2 regions of the Paenibacillus sp. FSL H7-0703 genome follow, and region 2 is predicted to be linked to the other one. Evidence: predicted binding sites of a transcription regulator. Region 2 holds the regulator's gene; the other holds the start of a gene.
What was found. Region 2 encodes CtsR, which represses protease genes until heat stress. Its sites were predicted from a motif close to ATGGTCAATAAAGGTCAAACA; they were not measured.

Region 1 (10,111 bases), 920 kb from region 2:
GACATGTCAAAACATCCGGTAGTCGTACGCTTGAAAACAGGACTGCACGCCAGACCTGCTGCGTTGTTCGTACAGGAAGCGAATAAATATTCATCTGAGATTTTTGTGGAAAAAGAAGACAAAAAGGTTAATGCCAAGAGCATCATGGGTATTATGAGTCTTGCCATCAGTACAGGTACTGAAATCAATATAAGTGCTGAAGGTGCGGACGCCGAACAGGCTGTAAACGCTTTAGTAAGTCTGGTTAGTAAGGTAGAGCTGGAAAATCAATAAACAAAGATTTGCTTTGTAATATGGTGTATGCTCTTAGTGAAAAGCCCCCTTTGGGGCTTTTTTTTGTATCCAGAAAAAAGTCTTCGAACGCTCCTCCGTTAACTGTTCTATGTGTGGATTTGTTGAATATAGAGACTGTATTAAGTTCAAGTTATAAATAATTAAAATTTCCATGGTCATGCTCTGTTTCGGAAATATGGATGCTTGGCTGCAACCTTTTTCCGTCATTTCCGTCTGGAAGGTACAAACATTTACAAGAAAGAGGTTGAATTCAATGAGACTTTGGACAAAAACAGTAGCCACGGCAGTTCTCGCAGGAGCATTAATGGCAGGGGGAGTAGCAGGAGGATTATGGACAGGGGCAGATCGTGCCTATGCTGCGTCAACAGCTTCGACGGTAAACGGAGTAATTAATGTGACTGGAAGCGGGGAAGTATTGGCGAAGCCCGATATTGCTTATCTCTCTATCGGTGTACAATCGGAAGGGAATACGGCAGCCGCTGCTCAAAAAGCCAATGCTACAAAATTGAACAAGGTTACACAACTGCTGAAAGAAAAGTGGAGCATCAAGGCAGGTGACATTCAGACCAGCCAATTTTATGTACAGCCTAACTATACCTATAACGAAAAAGAAGGGCAGAAGCTCAAAGGCTACACTGCCAACCATACACTTTCCGTCAAATACCGCGATTTGGATAAAATCGGTCAGTTGTTGGATGAGGCGACCAAGTCCGGAGCCAATAACGTAGATAATATACGTTTTTCCGTGGAAGATCCTTCGACTTATGAAGAAGAAGCCATTACTAAGGCATTGGGAAGCGCACAATCTAAAGCCAGTGCTGTAGCTAAAGCAGCCAAACGCGGGTTAGGTGCTCTTGTGAATGTGACGGTAGATGGCGGAGAAGCACAAGTCTTTACACAACGTGAAAATGCCATGTCAAAATCGCTCTTGGATGTAGCAGGTGGCGGGACAGAGATACAATCGGGGCAAGTAACAGTGAAAGTTCAGGTATCGGCTCAATACGAAATGAACTAATACAGATCATCAAACGAAGCCACAAGCGGCCTGCATCATGTGCAGGTTGGCTTGCTGGCTCTTTTTGTATACCGAAACCTTTTTGTAATGAGTCTGTCATAGCTAAGGGTTATTAGGTGTACATATTGAAATCGGAGAGTGTACAGATTGTAAACTACATACAATAGGGTATAGATATAATAAGAAAAGTGGTTATCACACATAGACAATACAGATCATATAACAGGAGGAATACTTAATATGAGTAAGCGTACGAAAAAATGGGGTTCAGCACTGCTGGCAGCAGGGATTTTAGCAGGAGTCGCAGCTGTTCCCGTTTCCTATATCCAGGCAGCATCGACCAAACAGCAGCAAGCGGCAACACAGCAACCAGGAATCGCCATCCAATGGAATGGTAAAACGTTACCCGCTAAAGGTGTTCAAGTGAACGGGAGTACAATGGTTCCGGTGGCCGCACTGCGTGACAGCTTGGGGATTCCAGTAAGCTATGATGCGAAAACAACGACATATACCGTAGGTAGTGGTTACAATAAACTTTACATTATGGCTTCTTCCTCGGATGCCTACGTCAACGTCAATGGAATCAATACACGTAGCATGGATGCCAAACAGATCGCTGGGAAGCTATACATTCCTATGAGTCTGCTGAAAGACTATCTAGGCATAGATGCTCAATGGAACGCAGCTCAGAAAACAGTAACGCTTAGTAAAAGCCAGCTAAATCCGATCACAATTGCGTCTCAAACACTTCCAGCATCGAGTAATGCGAAGGTGTCCTACAAGATTAAGTATCCGCAAATCAGCGGCAGCCAACTGAATCCTGAGGCTCAACAGGCCATTAACAATGTGCTTAAAAAGCATGCAGAGGGTATATTGGCAGCAGGTAAAAAGATGATGGCTGAGGGAGAGGCTACAACAGAAAGACCGTATGAGTTCGGAAATGATTTTGCGATTGCCTATAACAAAAATGGTATTCTGAGTGTGATTATGCAGGATTACTCGTATACGGGTGGCGCACATGGCATGACGGCACGTAAAGGATATACGTTCTCGCTCGCTGATGGTAAACTGCTGCAATTGTCTGACGTTTTGAAGGCAAATCCGAACTACAAAAAGTTCCTCAATGCTGATTTGAAGAAAAAAGTCGATGCGATTCAGGCTGGCGAAGGATTCGGCAAATTTAAAGAGCTGGCGGCAGATCAGAATTTTTATGTGACGAGCAGTGGAGTAACAATTGTGTTTGATTTGTATGATTATGCGCCATACGCGTATGGAATTCCGGAGTTTACCTACTCGTTCGGTAAAGTGCTGCCTCAAGGCGGAAAGCCTTTTGCGGGACAGAATGAATAGTAGAAATAAACAAGTTCAATTGTCTATAACCTAAAAAAACAACAAAGCAAAAAAGCTGCCTACCGGATAAGAACATCCGGAGCAGCTTTTTTCATTTACCAGCTATCGAGAGGTGAATTTCTTCTCTTATACACCTTCTGGAGAGGAGCTAGTTAGCACTTTATCAATAATACCGTATTCCTTGGCATCATCAGCGGACATGAAGTAGTCACGGTCTGTGTCTTTTTCAATGCGCTCCAGTGGTTGGCCTGTGCGATCTGCGAGAATGCGGTTCAGTTTATCACGCATTTTCAGAATGCGGCGTGCGCGGATTTCAATATCCGTTGCCTGGCCTTGTGCACCGCCCAGTGGTTGGTGAATCATAATTTCACTGTTTGGCAAAGCGAAACGTTTACCTTTGGCGCCTGCATTCAGCAAGAACGCGCCCATGGAAGCCGCCATACCTACGCAAATCGTAGATACGTCAGGTTTAATGTATTGCATCGTATCGAAAATGGCCATACCAGCTGTAATGGAACCGCCAGGACTGTTAATATACAAGTGAATATCTTTTTCAGGATCTTCGGCAGCCAAAAACAGCATTTGCGCAATAATAGAGTTGGCTACAACGTCATTGACGTCCGAGCCTAACAAAATAATGCGATCCTTCAACAGTCTGGAATAAATGTCATAGGCGCGTTCGCCGCGGTTACTTTGTTCTACTACCATAGGAACATAGCTCACGTCAAAAAACCTCCCTTAAATATCGTTAGTGGATTTGGTGGACATGCCGATTACACGTCCCTTATTTATAAACTGTTACCGTATTAACCACATGATAAACAATTTCAAACAAAAAGTCAAAGAAAGTCAAACTAATGATTAAAAAAAAGAGCCCTCAGCGCTCTTATGGGTTAAAACATTATGTAGAAGCATTTATGCGTTCATTTAAAATGGCGCGCCCGCGAGGAATCGAACCTCGATCTCAGGCTCCGGAGGCCTACGTCATATCCGTTGGACCACGGGCGCATAGTTCAATCAATGCAAACAACTAACTAATTAAACAGCTAATTGGAAACAAAGATGATTATATGATATACAGCAGTGAATTGCAAGCTTTTATTAAATGCGCATATTCAGGCAAATGGTTGAGAAATATAGGTTCAGATAGACTTGCATGTGGAGCAAATATTGGTTAAGATATACGTGGGACTTAAAAAGTTATCCCGGGACGTTTTAAGACCAGTTAGAGATAGAGCATTAGAGACAGAACTTAGAAGTGTGCGGGAGTGGAAAGCATGCGAAAGATATTAGAAATACAGAAGCAGCTTCTGCCCGACCTCATGGATGTTTTGAAAAAAAGGTACACGATCCTGCATCAGATTATGCTGTCCGATGTTGTTGGACGCAGAACACTGGCAGCTTCACTGAACATGACTGAGCGCGTGTTGCGCGCCGAAACCGATCTTCTTAAAGCTCAAGGGCTAATTGAGATTGAGAGTGTAGGCATGAAGGTGAGCAAAGCAGGACTGGATCTGCTGGAACAGCTGGAGCCGATTGCGAACAACTTGTTCGGCCTGTCCCAATTGGAGGACCAGATTCGTCAAGCCTATGGTTTGAGGAAGGTGGTTGTCGTTCCAGGGGATTCGGATGCTTCTCCGTTAACAAAGCAGGAGCTGGGGCGCGCTGGAGCAAAAGCGTTGCTGAGTGTTATGGACGACGAGGATGTGGTCGCTGTAACAGGTGGCACGACGATTGCCGACGTGGCGGAACAACTGGCACTACCTTCTAATGGCCCACTTAAGGGTGGGTGGTTTGTACCGGCACGCGGGGGTTTGGGAGAAAGCATGGAAATGCAGGCCAACACAATTGCTTCCACAATGGCTCGCAAGGTAGGCGCTCAATACCGTCTGCTCCATGTACCGGATTTGCTCAGCAATCATGCTTACAACTCCTTGCTTGAAGATACGAACATTCAGGATATATTGAACCTGATTCGCGAGAGTCGTATCATCATTCACGGGATAGGCAACGCCATAGCGATGGCACATAGACGTAAACTTGATCCCGAAACCTTTGCCCAGATCAGCAGTGAGGGGGCCGTTGCCGAATCGTTTGGTTATTACTTTAACGAAGATGGCGTCGTTGTTCACAGAATGCTGACGCTTGGACTCCGATTGGAGGACATCAGGCGAACCGATACCGTTCTAGGTGTAGCTGGAGGCAAGAGCAAGGCGGCCGCTATTCATGCGGTACTGCGTTTCGGGCAAGAGGACATTCTAGTCACCGACGAAGGCGCTGCTGTTGAGATTGTAAGTCGTTATTTAAATGATTAATATTGGATTTATGAATAGTGTTGTCTTGACGGGCTTTCGGGTCTGTCTTGAATATATAAAACTAAACTAAACGAACTTTGGGAGGAACTCACTCATGACAGTTAAAGTTGGTATTAACGGTTTCGGACGTATTGGACGCCTTGCTTTCCGCCGGATTCAAAATGTGGAAGGTATTGAAGTAGTAGCAATCAATGACTTGACAGATTCCAAAATGTTGGCACATTTGTTGAAATATGATACAACACAAGGTAATTTCCAAGGACAAGTAGAAGTACATGATGGCTTCTTCAAAGTAAACGGTAAAGAAGTTAAAGTTTTGGCTAACCGCAACCCTGAAGAACTGCCTTGGGGAGACCTGGGTGTAGACATCGTTCTGGAATGTACAGGTTTCTTCACAACTAAAGAAGCTGCTGAGAAACATTTGAAAGGCGGCGCTAAAAAAGTTGTTATCTCCGCTCCAGCTACTGGTGACATGAAAACTGTCGTTTACAACGTAAACCATGAAATTCTGGATGGAACTGAAACTGTAATCTCTGGTGCTTCTTGCACAACGAACTGCCTGGCTCCTATGGCTAAAACACTGCAAGATAAATTTGGTATCGTTGAAGGCTTGATGACTACAATTCATGCTTACACTGGCGACCAAAACACTTTGGATGCTCCACATGCTAAAGGTGACTTCCGTCGTGCTCGTGCAGCAGCTGAAAACATCATCCCTAACACAACTGGTGCTGCTAAAGCAATCGGTTTGGTTATCCCTGAGTTGAAAGGTAAATTGGATGGCGCGGCTCAACGTGTTCCAGTACCTACAGGTTCCCTGACTGAGCTGGTAACAGTTCTGGAGAAAAACGTAACTGCTGAAGAAATCAACGCTGCGATGAAAGAAGCTTCCGATCCTGAAACTTATGGATACACTGAAGATCAAATCGTTTCTTCCGACATCAAAGGTCTTACTTTCGGTTCTTTGTTTGATGCAACTCAAACTAAAGTTCTGACTGTTGGCGACAAACAACTGGTGAAAACTGTAGCTTGGTATGACAATGAAATGTCTTACACTGCACAATTGATCCGCACGTTGGAATACTTCGCAAAACTGGCTAAATAAGAACAGTCTTATTGAGCAACAACATAGAGCGGAAACAGGTTATTGTTTCCGCTCTTTATATATCAAATGTGCCTTGAATTCCTGATTCGTAAAATTATAAGGGTGCGGAGGAATATGGAGATGAACAAAAAGAGCGTACGTGATATAGAACTGAATGGAAAACGGGTGTTTGTTCGTGTAGATTTTAACGTTCCGGTTGAGGACGGTAAAATTACGGATGACAAGCGTATTCGTGAAACCTTGCCAACCATTAACTACTTGATTGAAAAAGGTGCAAAAGTTATTTTGGCGAGTCACTTTGGACGTCCAAAAGGTCAGGTTGTTGAATCCATGCGTCTGACTCCTGTTGGCGTACGTTTGTCTGAGCTGCTGAAAAAGCCAGTAGTTAAAGTGGACGAATCGGTAGGCGAAGCTGTTAAAGCGAAAGTGGCTGAACTGCAAAACGGCGACGTGCTGTTGCTTGAAAATGTACGTTTTTATGCAGGAGAAGAAAAGAATGATCCTGAATTGGCGAAGCAATTTGCTGAATTGGCCGACGTTTTCGTGAATGACGCATTTGGTGCAGCACACCGTGCTCATGCTTCCACAGAAGGTATCGCGCATCTTCTTCCGGCTGTTTCCGGCCTGCTGATGGAGAAAGAATTGTCTGTAATCGGTAAAGCTCTATCAAACCCAGATCGTCCTTTTACAGCCATTATCGGCGGTTCCAAAGTAAAAGACAAAATCGACGTGATTGACAACCTGCTGAACATTGCAGATAACGTAATCATTGGCGGCGGTTTGGCTTATACATTTTTTAAAGCTCAAGGTCATGAAGTGGGTCAATCCCTACTGGATGAATCCAAACTGGACGTAGCTCTTGGATTTATTGAAAAAGCGAAGAAGCTCGGCAAAAAATTCTACCTTCCGGTGGATATTGTCATTTCTGACGATTTCAGCGCTACGGCGAATACTAACATTGTGGACATCGATGGTATTCCTGCAGATTGGGAAGGCGTGGATATCGGACCGAAAACACGTAAAATCTATGCAGATGTTATCAAAAACTCCAAATTGGTTGTTTGGAATGGACCAATGGGTGTATTTGAAATCGAACCTTTCGCTGGTGGTACTCGTGAAGTAGCGGAAGCTTGCGCAACAACTGAAGCATACACCATCATTGGTGGCGGTGATTCAGCGGCTGCGGCTGAAAAATTCCACTTGGCTGACAAAATGGATCATATCTCCACTGGCGGCGGCGCATCTCTGGAATTTATGGAAGGCAAAGCACTTCCGGGTGTTGTTGCACTGAACGATAAATAATCAAACGCACTATGCGTGAATAAAGCTTTAGGGCACCTAATAGTTAGGAGTTGAAACCATTGAGAACACCGATTATCGCGGGTAACTGGAAGATGTTTAAAACCGTACCAGAAGCTAAAACTTTCATCGAAGAGATCAAAGGCAAAGCAGAGGTTGCAGGAGTGGAAAGCGTGATTTGCGCACCATTTACGAATCTTCCTGCTCTGGTTGAAGCAGTAAAAGGCACGTCTATTAAAATTGGCGCACAAAACCTGCACTTTGCAGAAGATGGCGCATTTACAGGTGAAATTAGCGGTGGAATGCTGAAAGATCTGGGCGTAGACTACGTTGTGATCGGACACTCCGAACGTCGTGAATATTTTAATGAAACAGACGAAACGGTGAACAAAAAGGTTCATGCAGCATTCCGTCATGACCTGACTCCAATCGTATGTGTAGGCGAAAAGCTGGAAGATCGTGAAGCTGGACAAACCAAAGAGGTTGTAAAAGTGCAAACTGTAGCAGCTTTTGCTGGTTTGGCTAAGGATCAGGCAGCACAAGTAGTTGTTGCTTATGAGCCAATCTGGGCCATCGGAACAGGCAAATCTTCCACTTCGCAGGATGCGAATGAAGTGATTTCCTATATCCGTAGTCTGATTAAAGAGCTGTATGATGAAAATACAGCAAATGCTGTACGTATTCAGTATGGTGGCAGTGTAAAACCTGAAAATGTTACTGAGTACCTGGGTCAAAGCGATATCGACGGCGCGCTCGTGGGCGGTGCCAGTCTTCAACCGGCGTCGTACATCGCGCTTGTTGAGGGGGCGAAGTAAGATGACAGCACCAAAACCGGTAGCTTTAATTATTATGGACGGGTTCGGATTGCGTGACACCGTAGAAGGTAATGCGGTTGCGCAGGCCAACAAACCGAATTACGACCGGTATTTACAACAGTATCCTCATACAACGCTGACGGCTTCTGGCGAAGCAGTGGGTCTGCCTGAAGGACAAATGGGTAACTCCGAAGTAGGTCACTTGAACATCGGCGCAGGCCGAATTGTATATCAAGACTTGACTCGTATTTCGAAGTCCATCCGTGAAGGTGAATTCTACGACAATGAAACACTGGTTAAAGCAGTGCAACATGCCAAGAAGAACAACACGAAACTTCACCTGTACGGACTTCTGTCCGACGGCGGCGTGCATAGCCATATCAGCCATCTGTTCGCTATGCTGGATTTGGCGAAAAAAGAAGGCTTAACAGAAGTGTACATTCATGCTTTCATGGATGGACGCGACGTTATGCCTGACAGCGGCGTAGGCTTCATGCAGGAGCTGATCGCTAAAATTCAAGAAGTGGGCGTAGGCAAAATTGCGACTGTACAAGGACGCTATTATGCTATGGACCGCGACAAACGTTGGGAACGTGTAGAGAAATCCTACCGTGCAATCGTGTACGGAGAAGGCCCTCAATACACAGACCCAATGGAAGCATTAAAAGAATCGTATGAAAAATCAGTGTTCGACGAATTTGTGGAGCCAACGGTTATTGTGAAGGCTGACGGCAGTCCTGTAGGGCTGGTCGAAAGCAATGACTCTGTTATCTTCCTCAATTTCCGTCCTGACCGTGCGATTCAACTGTCTCAGGTATTTACAAACGCGGACTTCCGTGGTTTTGACCGTGGTCCGAAATGGCCTAAAGATCTGCACTTTGTTTGCCTGACGTTGTTCAGCGAAACGGTTGAAGGCTTTGTAGCTTACGAACCGAAAAACCTGGATAACACGTTTGGTGAAGTGTTGGTTCAAAACAACAAAAAGCAATTGCGTATTGCTGAGACTGAAAAATATCCGCACGTTACTTTCTTTTTCAGTGGCGGACGCGATGTGGAGCTTCCTGGCGAAACTCGTATTTTGATCAACTCGCCTAAAGTGGCTACATATGACTTGCAGCCGGAAATGAGTGCGTATGAAGTAGCGGATGCTGCTGTTAAGGAAATCGAAGCCGACAAGCATGATGCGATTATCCTGAACTTTGCCAATCCGGATATGGTTGGACACTCCGGTATGCTGGAGCCAACGATTAAGGCGGTAGAGACGACGGATGAATGTGTTGGACGTGTTGTAGATGCGGTTAAAGCCAAAGGCGGCGTGGTTATTATCATTGCTGACCATGGTAACGCGGATATGGAAATTGATGAGCAGGGACGTCCGTTCACAGCTCACACAACTAATCCGGTTCCGTTCATTTTGACTGACGAAAATATCGTTTTGCGTGAGCATGGAATACTGGCTGACGTAGCTCCAACGCTTCTCGATTTGATGCAACTTCCGCAACCTGCGGAAATGACAGGAAAATCTATGATTGCATCCCGCAAGTAAGCTTGATTTAATAAGTATAGGCTTGACCAATAAATCATGATTCACAAAGGAGATTAAGTACAAATGACTATTATTTCTGACGTGTACGCTCGCGAAGTCCTCGACTCCCGTGGTAACCCTACGGTTGAAGTTGAAGTATATCTGGAATCCGGTGCTATCGGTAGTGCTATCGTTCCTTCCGGTGCCTCCACAGGCGCTCACGAAGCTGTAGAGCTTCGTGATAACGACAAATCCCGTTACCTGGGTAAAGGCGTTCTGCAAGCTGTTAAAAACGTGAACGAAATTATTGCTCCTGAAGTAATCGGCTTGGATGCTGTGAACCAAGTAGAAATCGACACGTTGATGATCAAATTGGATGGTACACATAACAAA
Region 2 (10,111 bases):
GGTCAGCGGTTCGATCCCGCTTGGCTCCACCAATTACAATTTCATCTAAAACTGTATGAGAATCGTTAACTCTTTGGAGATTGACTGATAATCAAACAGCTTTGCACCTTGAAAACTGGATACCGAAACGAAATTGCGTTTTAGAATATTCCTTTAAGCTGATCTTGTGTAAACAAGTGAAATAAAGGTAGCTGCCTTGAATTTCATTCACACATTCGTGTTGAACCAAAATTCAAAGCAAATCGTATTTACGATGTAAATACTAGGTTAAGCTACAAAGAGCACACGGAGGATGCCTAGGCGCCAGGAGCCGACGAAGGACGTGGCGAACAACGATAAAGCCTCGGGGAGCTGTAAGCAAGCTTTGATCCGGGGATGTCCGAATGGGGAAACCCGGCTGTCTTCATCGACAGTCACTTTCTGCTGAATACATAGGCAGAATAGAGGCAGACCAGGGGAACTGAAACATCTAAGTACCCTGAGGAAGAGAAAACAATAGTGATTCCGTCAGTAGCGGCGAGCGAACGCGGATTAGCCCAAACCAAGGAGCTTGCTCCTTGGGGTTGTGGGACGTCTCACATGGAGTTACAAAGGAACCGGTTAGATGAAGAGGTCTGGAAAGGCCCGCCAGAGAAGGTAAAAGCCCTGTAATTCAAAACTTGTTCTCTCCGAGACGGATCCCGAGTAGTGCGGGGCACGTGAAACCCCGTATGAATCCGGCAGGACCATCTGCCAAGGCTAAATACTCCCTGGCGACCGATAGTGAAGCAGTACCGTGAGGGAAAGGTGAAAAGCACCCCGGAAGGGGAGTGAAATAGATCCTGAAACCGTGTGCTTACAAGAAGTCAGAGCCCGATCTATGGGTGATGGCGTGCCTTTTGTAGAATGAACCGGCGAGTTACGTTCCCGTGCAAGGTTAAGGTGAAGAGCTGAAGCCGCAGCGAAAGCGAGTCTGAATAGGGCGACTTGAGTACGTGGACGTAGACCCGAAACCGGGTGATCTACCCCTGTCCAGGGTGAAGGTGCGGTAACACGCACTGGAGGCCCGAACCCACGCATGTTGAAAAATGCGGGGATGAGGTGGGGGTAGCGGAGAAATTCCAATCGAACCCGGAGATAGCTGGTTCTCCCCGAAATAGCTTTAGGGCTAGCCTCGGAAAAAAGAATCGTGGAGGTAGAGCACTGATTGGGTGCGGGGCCCGCAAGGGTTACCAAGCTCAGTCAAACTCCGAATGCCATAGATTTAGTTCCGGGAGTCAGACAGTGAGTGCTAAGATCCATTGTCGAAAGGGAAACAGCCCAGACCATCAGCTAAGGTCCCCAAGTGTGTGTTAAGTGGGAAAGGATGTGGAGTTGCACAGACAACCAGGATGTTGGCTTAGAAGCAGCCACCATTGAAAGAGTGCGTAATAGCTCACTGGTCGAGTGACTCTGCGCCGAAAATGTAACGGGGCTAAACACACCACCGAAGCTATGGCTTGATGCTTGCATCAGGGGTAGGGGAGCGTTGAATGCGGGTTGAAGGTGTACCGTAAGGAGCGCTGGACTGCATTCAAGTGAGAATGCCGGTATGAGTAACGAAAAGATCTGTGAGAATCAGATCCGCCGAAAGCCTAAGGGTTCCTGAGGAAGGTTCGTCCGCTCAGGGTAAGTCGGGACCTAAGGCGAGGCCGATAGGCGTAGTCGAAGGACAACAGGTCGAAATTCCTGTACCACCGTAATCCGTTATGAGCAATGGGGTGACGCAGTAGGGTAGTGACGCGGACTGATGGATGTCCGTCTAAGCAGTGAGGCTGATGTGTAGGCAAATCCGCACATCGTTAAGGCTGGGCTGTGATGGGGAGCGAAAATTGTAGTAGCGAAGGTCATGATCTCAGACTGCCAAGAAAAGCCTCTAGCCAGGAGAAGGTGCCCGTACCGCAAACCGACACAGGTAGGCGAGAAGAGAATTCTAAGGCGCGCGGAAGAACTCTCGTTAAGGAACTCGGCAAAATGACCCCGTAACTTCGGGAGAAGGGGTGCCTCGGTAGGGTGAATAGCCCGAGGGGGCCGCAGTGAAAAGGCCCAAGCGACTGTTTAGCAAAAACACAGGTCTGTGCGAAGCCGCAAGGCGAAGTATACGGGCTGACGCCTGCCCGGTGCTGGAAGGTTAAGGGGAGTGGTAAGCCCTTCGGGGCGAAGCTATGAACCGAAGCCCCAGTAAACGGCGGCCGTAACTATAACGGTCCTAAGGTAGCGAAATTCCTTGTCAGGTAAATTCTGACCCGCACGAATGGCGTAACGACTTGGGCGCTGTCTCAACGAGAGATCCGGTGAAATTTTAATACCTGTGAAGATGCAGGTTACCCGCGACAAGACGGAAAGACCCCATGGAGCTTTACTGCAGCTTGATATTGAATTTGGGTACGATCTGTACAGGATAGGTGGGAGCCGTAGAATCTTGAGCGCCAGCTTGAGAGGAGGCATCCTTGGGATACCACCCTGATCGTATCTAGATTCTAACTTGGTACCGTGACCCGGTGCGAGGACAGTGTCAGGTGGGCAGTTTGACTGGGGCGGTCGCCTCCTAAAGAGTAACGGAGGCGCCCCAAGGTTCCCTCAGAATGGTTGGAAATCATTCGAAGAGTGCAAAGGCAGAAGGGAGCTTGACTGCGAGACCTACAAGTCGAGCAGGGACGAAAGTCGGGCTTAGTGATCCGGTGGTACCGCATGGAAGGGCCATCGCTCAACGGATAAAAGCTACCCTGGGGATAACAGGCTTATCTCCCCCAAGAGTCCACATCGACGGGGAGGTTTGGCACCTCGATGTCGGCTCATCGCATCCTGGGGCTGAAGTAGGTCCCAAGGGTTGGGCTGTTCGCCCATTAAAGCGGTACGCGAGCTGGGTTCAGAACGTCGTGAGACAGTTCGGTCCCTATCTGTCGTGGGCGTAGGAAATTTGAGAGGAGCTGTCCTTAGTACGAGAGGACCGGGATGGACGTACCGCTGGTGTACCAGTTGTTCCGCCAGGAGCACCGCTGGGTAGCTATGTACGGAAGGGATAAGCGCTGAAAGCATCTAAGCGTGAAGCCCCCCTCAAGATGAGATTTCCCAATTAGTAAGACCCCTTGAAGACGACGAGGTAGATAGGTTGGGGGTGGAAGTGCAGTAATGCATGGAGCTGACCAATACTAATCGGTCGAGGGCTTATCCTAAAAATAAAACGCAAATGAGTTTCGGATCCAGTTTTCAGGGTGTAACCTTGAAGGTAGAATTTACGATGTAAATTCATGTTTGGTGGCGATAGCGGAGGGGTTCCACACGTACCCATCCCGAACACGACCGTTAAGCCCTCCAGCGCCGATGGTACTTGGACCGCAGGGTCCTGGGAGAGTAGGACGTCGCCAAGCAAAAGTGAAAAGGATGATAATCTCAATGAGATTATCATCCTTTTTTTATGCGTTTTTAGATGACCACCTGTTTCTAAGGTTGACAGAGAGAATGGGGTTTGCCACACTCTAAGTGTGTAATCTTTTTATGGATGCCCAAGTATACAAGCGAGGTGACGAAGTTATGGAGATCAGACAATTACAACGTAAGGAATTTGAAGCGGCTATTGAATTATCTCAATATGCTTTTCAGTTTACAATGTCCCTGGAGGATCTGGAGAAAGCTAGGAAGAAGTTCAAACCAGAGCAAACATGGGGAATATTCGACGGACATGAATTGAATGCTAAACTGACTTTGTTACCGCTACAGGTATACATAAACGGTCAGGTTTTTGATATGGGAGGCATTGCTGGTGTGGCAACATGGCCAGAAAGGCGTCGCGGAGGCATGGTTTCACGTTTGTTGACGCATGCGCTTGAAGAGATGAAGTCTGCGGGACAAAGCCTTTCTTTTCTGCATCCCTTCTCCTTTGCCTTCTATCGTAAATTTGGATGGGAAACGTATATTGAATACAAGAAGTATGTCATTCCCATTGAAAAATTCCCTGCAAAACTTAAAACAGAAGGTACAGTCAAACGCGATGTCAAAGATATTTTAGAAATGGACCAAGTGTATCAAGCGTATGCATCTCGTTATAATGGCACGCTGGTACGAGATAAGGAATGGTGGCAAGAGCGGATTTTAAAGGAGAACTATCGAACTGCGGTATATTACTCAGAAACAGGCGAACCTCAGGGATATGCACTATACAAAATTGAAGATAAACAGTTGAATTGTGATGAGTTGGTTTATGAAAATGAGGCGGCCCGTCAGGCTTTATGGACTTATTTTGCAAATCATGACTCCATGATAACCCATGGTAAATTTATTTACGTTCCAGCAGATGACAATCTGCCATTTTTACTTGATGATCCGCGAATTCAACAGGAGACCGTGCCTTATTTTATGGGCCGTATTGTGGATGCAGCTGCTTTTGTAGAAAGATACCCTTTTGAGCAGGTTGGAGAGGAAACACGTTTAACCTTAAATCTGACAGATCGATATGCACCATGGAATGAAGGAGTATGGAGATTAACAATTACTACGGAAGGGCAAGGACATCTGGAGAGAGTGGATACAAGCAATTCATCTGAAAACGCTATGGTAGCTGACTTGAAACTTGGGATTCAGTCATTGACGACTCTGATGCTTGGCTACCAGCAGGCTGATGATCTGTATAAGTGGGGGCGTATTGAAGGGGACAGTGAATCTGTGTCTGCACTTAAACGTGTAATACCAGTAAAACAAACGTTCTTATTGGATTTTTTCTGATAAAGGCCCATTTAGGTCTTCTTATGCTTCGTTTTTCAGGAATATAACTTGTGTGATTATTATAATTTTCAAAACTCTTTCTGTAATTGGGAAGAGTTTTTTTATGGTATTGTATAAAACATAATTAGATTGCGAAAAATGGTATTGACCCCTTGGCAAAAATGAATAATGTGCTATAATATGAATATAGTCAAAGAAAGTCAAAGTCAATCAAACCTCGTGAGGTTCTGTAGAAGTATTTTGGTGGATTGGCCGTATAAAGTAATTTTAATAGCAAAGAAGCAAACGAGGATCGAAATGATTTGCGTATAGTTAGGAACTGCCTTTTATGAAAATAAGAGAAGTGTATGACTAATCGCAAATAAAGGCCACACTAGAGACAAAACGGTACAATTCCAATGAGTGTAGAATAGGCAACAGCCTGAATACAGCTTAGATTCGTGACTTTACCGTTTGGTTAAGTTCAATATACGGCGGACTCTGTGGAGCGTGAAATGTACTTGAATACTTGCGTTTCCGTTAGTGGAGGATGATGAAATGCGCAATGTTTCCGATATTATTGAACAATATTTAAAGAGTATATTGCTGGAAAGTCCCCAAGGTTTAGTGGAGATTCAGCGCAATGATCTGGCTGACCGCTTTTCCTGCGTGCCGTCGCAAATTAATTATGTAATTAGCACCCGGTTTACGCTGGAAAAAGGCTATGTGGTGGAAAGTAAACGCGGTGGCGGGGGCTACATTCGTATTCAGCGAATTCAGCTGCCTGCACAGCATGCCATCCATACACATCTTCATCAGAGCATCGGGGAGGAAATAAGCCAATCGGCAGCAGAAGGACTGATTTATCAGTTAGAGGAGGCCCATTTTTTAAGCAAAAGGGAAGCTAATCTAATGAAGGCTGCTTTATCTAGGGATACATTATTACTGAAGCTTCCCTATCGTGATCAACTGCGAGCAAGATTGCTTAAGGCTATGCTGATCTCGTTGCTGGCGACCAAATAGTGTGTGAATAGAGACTAACGTTTGGATGTAGGGATTGGTATAAATCCTGACATTAAAGGAGGTGCTTTTATGCTGTGCCAAGAATGTAATATGCGGCCGGCAACTTTGCATTTCACCAAAATTGTGAATGGCGAAAAGACAGAGTTTCATATTTGTGAGACGTGTGCCAAGGAAAAAGGGGAGATGATCCCTGGAACACCTAACGGCTTTTCGATTCATAGCTTGTTGTCGGGGATGCTGGATTTTGACTCCAGTACAAAGAGCCAGTCTCCAGGCCACAGTGGTCCGCAAAACCTGCAATGCAAGGATTGTGGCATGACCTATGCACAGTTTAGTAAGCTGGGACGTTTCGGATGCCCGTCGTGCTATCAATACTTTGATAGTCGTCTGGACCCTCTGTTCAAGCGTGTGCATGGCAGTACGAATCATGTTGGTAAAGTTCCGGTTCGCACTGGAGGTCGCCTGAAGGTTAGACGGCAAATTGACGATTTGAAAAAAGAGATGCAACAGCATATTGTACAGGAAGAATTTGAATCAGCTGCTGAGCTTAGGGATCAAATCAGAGAGCTTGAAAAAGAAATGACTGAAGAGTAAAGTTTGTGAAGAGTAGGAGGGATGCGTAATGCCCAATATTCGGTTTACGGAGAAGCCGCTAAGTGACTGGATGCGTGGTGATGCTGCGGATTCGGAGATTGTCATTAGCAGCCGGGTGAGAATTGCGCGTAACTTGCAGCATCTGCCTTTTCCCATGCTTGCTACCAATCAGCAGTCGGAAGAAGCACTTCAACGCTTAACGGATATCCTTCAGTATGATGATTTAGGTGGTTTTGGTACTTTTCATACGTTGAAAATATCCGAGTTGGATGAGATCGACAAGCGGGTGCTGGTTGAGAAGCATTTGATTAGTCCTAATTTGGCGAACGAATCTCGTAACGGTGCTGTTTTAATTAGCGATGATGAATCGGTTAGTGTTATGATAAACGAAGAGGATCATCTGCGAATCCAGTGCTTATATCCGGGATGTCAGGTTAGGGAAGCTTGGGAACGCGCTATGATTATTGATGATGCATTTGAAGCGCATGTTGATTATGCATTTGATGATCGGAGAGGTTTTCTGACCAGTTGTCCGACAAATGTCGGCACAGGTATGAGAGCTTCGGTGATGTTGCATTTGCCTGCATTAGTCATGACTCATCAAATCAATCGTATATTGTCTGCTGTTTCACAGGTAGGTCTTACGGTTCGCGGCATTTACGGTGAAGGTAGCGAAGCTGTCGGAAATTTGTTTCAGGTATCTAATCAGATTACACTAGGACAAACCGAAGCGGAAATTATAGAGAATCTACATGGCGTGGTGCTACAAATTATTGAGCACGAGCGTTCTGCCAGAGAACGGCTAATGAATGAATCCATGCTGCGAATTACAGATCGGGTGATGCGTTCGTTCGGTATTTTGTCATATGCAGCAGTATTGGATTCCAAGGAGGCTGCACAGCGGCTGTCCGATGTGCGTCTTGGCGTAGATTTAGGAATTTTGGAGCGTCCTTCCACCGCAGCGATGAATGAGCTGAATGTGATGACACAACCCGGGTTCCTGCAAAAAAGCTTTGGGGATAAAATGAATACCGAAGAGCGCGATATGTACCGGGCGAAGCTGATCCGGCAAAAATTAGGCACAACCCTTTAAGATATAGAATGATCTGAAATACACACTGTGGAGGTGCAGGATATATGATGTTTGGAAGATTTACGGAACGTGCACAGAAAGTGCTTGCTTTGGCTCAGGAAGAAGCTGTTCGATTGGGACACAACAACATTGGCACAGAGCACATATTGCTAGGCCTCATTCGTGAAGGTGAAGGAATAGCAGCGAAAGCCTTAATCGGTTTAGGACTGGGACTGGAAAAAATCCAGGATGAAGTGGAAACGCTGATTGGACGCGGTCAAGAGCAACCGACGAACATTGCCTATACTCCACGCGCCAAAAAAGTCATCGAACTGTCTATGGATGAAGCCCGCAAACTGGGCCATACCTACGTAGGTACAGAACATATTTTGCTTGGTCTTATTCGTGAAGGCGAAGGCGTAGCAGCACGTGTACTGAATAACCTGGGCATTAGTCTGAACAAAGCGCGTCAGCAAGTGCTTCAATTACTCGGTAGCAGCGAGGCTGTTTCCAGCCATCACGGTGCTCCAGCTAATGTCAGCACGCCAACTCTGGACAGTCTGGCACGCGATCTGACGGCATCTGCGAAGGAAAACAACCTGGACCCTGTTATTGGGCGTAGCAAGGAAATTGAACGCGTAATTCAGGTACTCAGCCGCCGTACAAAGAACAATCCGGTTCTGATTGGTGAGCCTGGGGTAGGTAAAACGGCGATTGCCGAAGGATTGGCCCAAAAAATCATAGCGAATGAGATTCCCGAAACGTTGCGTGACAAGCGCGTAATGACACTGGATATGGGTTCTGTGGTAGCAGGCACCAAGTATCGTGGTGAATTCGAGGATCGTTTGAAAAAAATTATGGACGAGATTCGTCAAGCGGGTAATATCGTGTTGTTCATTGATGAGCTGCATACGCTGATTGGTGCTGGTGGAGCGGAAGGCGCAATTGATGCGTCCAACATCCTGAAACCTGCTCTGGCACGTGGCGAGCTGCAATGCATCGGTGCGACCACGCTGGATGAATACCGCAAATATATTGAGAAAGATGCTGCTTTGGAGCGTCGTTTTCAACCCATTACAGTGGATCAACCTTCTCCAGAAGAGGCGATTCAAATCTTGTATGGTCTGCGTGACCGTTACGAAGCGCATCACCGTGTAAAGATCACAGATGAGGCTATTGAAGCGGCCGTAAAATTGTCAGATCGTTATATCACCGACCGCTTCCTGCCAGATAAGGCTATTGACCTTATTGATGAGGCGGGCTCCAAAGTAAGGCTGAATTCTTACACTGTACCGCCAAACCTGAAACAGCTGGAAAACCGTCTGGAAGATATCCGTAAGGAAAAGGATTCAGCGGTACAAAGTCAGGAGTTTGAAAAAGCGGCAGCGCTGCGTGATACAGAGCAAAAAATCCGTGAAGAGTTAGACGTGACGAAAAACCAATGGAAAGAACAACAGGGTCGTACAGATTCCGAAGTTACCCCAGAGGATATCGCTCAAGTCGTTGCAATCTGGACAGGTGTTCCAGTCAGCAAGCTGAAAGAGGAAGAAACACACCGCTTGTTGAATATGGAAGAGTTGTTGCATGAGCGGGTAATTGGACAGGATGAAGCAGTTAAGGCAGTAAGCCGGGCGATTCGCCGGGCACGTGCCGGACTGAAAGATCCGAAGCGTCCAATTGGTTCCTTTATTTTCCTCGGTCCAACTGGGGTTGGTAAAACAGAGTTGGCACGCGCCTTGGCTGAATCCATGTTTGGAGATGAAAATGCGGTTATCCGTATCGATATGTCCGAATATATGGAGAAACACTCCACGTCCCGTCTGGTAGGGGCGCCTCCAGGGTACGTTGGATATGAAGAAGGCGGTCAACTGACTGAGAAGGTACGTCGTAAGCCATACTCTGTTGTGTTGCTGGATGAAATTGAAAAAGCACACCCAGAAGTATTCAATATTCTTCTGCAAGTGCTGGAAGATGGTCGTCTGACAGATTCCAAAGGTCGTGTCGTTGATTTCCGTAATACACTCATCATCCTAACATCGAATGTTGGTGCACAGGCGATTAAACGTAACTCCACGCTTGGTTTTACAGCTGTAGTGGACGCTGGAGCGGATTACGATAATATGAAGGGCAAAGTGATGGATGAACTGAAGAAAAGCTTCCGTCCTGAGTTCTTGAACCGGATTGATGAAATTATCGTTTTCCATTCTCTCGAAGAAAAACATATTGCCGAAATTGTATCACTCATGTCTGAGGAGCTGCGTAAGCGCCTGAATGAGTATGAGGTGGACTTCGAGTTGACAGACAACGCTAAAAAATTCCTTGCCAAGGAAGGCTTTGATCCAGCGTATGGTGCGCGTCCATTGCGTCGTGCAATCCAGAAGCATATTGAAGATCGCCTGTCCGAGGAACTGTTGACTGGCAACATTACTAAAGGTGACTCACTCTTCATTGATGAGGAGAACGGTGCATTGACTGTAACCAAAAAGGATAATGTATCTGCCAAGTCCTAAAGCAGTTTACTAAATAAGATAGCAGAAAAGGGTGTCTCGCAAGCTGGAAAGCTATTGCGAAGACACCCTTTTTGTGTATAAAACACGGTGAAAAGGTTGGGTAAATGCTTTGGGAAAGTTTGTGATATTGCTTTACGTCCGCCAAGCTTCAATGGTAAACTTTTATTGTTACAGCTCTTTCTGGGCTGTATGA

Region 1: the regulator CtsR is predicted to act here: its motif matches at 3,495-3,515, upstream of clpP (ATP-dependent Clp endopeptidase proteolytic subunit ClpP).

The regions. Positions count from the first base shown of each region.
Region 1 covers NZ_JBBOPF010000001.1:3,027,388-3,037,498, reverse strand. The annotation lists gene MHB46_RS13315 (HPr family phosphocarrier protein) at 4-273, shown strand; gene MHB46_RS13310 (SIMPL domain-containing protein) at 548-1,309, shown strand; gene MHB46_RS13305 (PdaC/SigV domain-containing protein) at 1,550-2,659, shown strand; gene clpP (ATP-dependent Clp endopeptidase proteolytic subunit ClpP) at 2,786-3,382, opposite strand; tRNA gene MHB46_RS13295 (tRNA-Arg) at 3,593-3,667, opposite strand; gene MHB46_RS13290 (sugar-binding transcriptional regulator) at 3,937-4,974, shown strand; gene gap (type I glyceraldehyde-3-phosphate dehydrogenase) at 5,069-6,079, shown strand; gene MHB46_RS13280 (phosphoglycerate kinase) at 6,200-7,381, shown strand; gene tpiA (triose-phosphate isomerase) at 7,441-8,193, shown strand; gene gpmI (2,3-bisphosphoglycerate-independent phosphoglycerate mutase) at 8,195-9,739, shown strand; gene eno (phosphopyruvate hydratase) at 9,803-10,111, shown strand, end outside.
Region 2 covers NZ_JBBOPF010000001.1:3,949,916-3,960,026, forward strand. The annotation lists tRNA gene MHB46_RS17365 (tRNA-Ala) at 1-32, shown strand, start outside; rRNA gene MHB46_RS17370 (23S ribosomal RNA) at 266-3,194, shown strand; rRNA gene rrf (5S ribosomal RNA) at 3,273-3,389, shown strand; gene MHB46_RS17380 (GNAT family N-acetyltransferase) at 3,553-4,740, shown strand; gene MHB46_RS17385 (CtsR family transcriptional regulator) at 5,278-5,742, shown strand; gene MHB46_RS17390 (UvrB/UvrC motif-containing protein) at 5,812-6,336, shown strand; gene MHB46_RS17395 (protein arginine kinase) at 6,365-7,429, shown strand; gene clpC (ATP-dependent protease ATP-binding subunit ClpC) at 7,474-9,918, shown strand.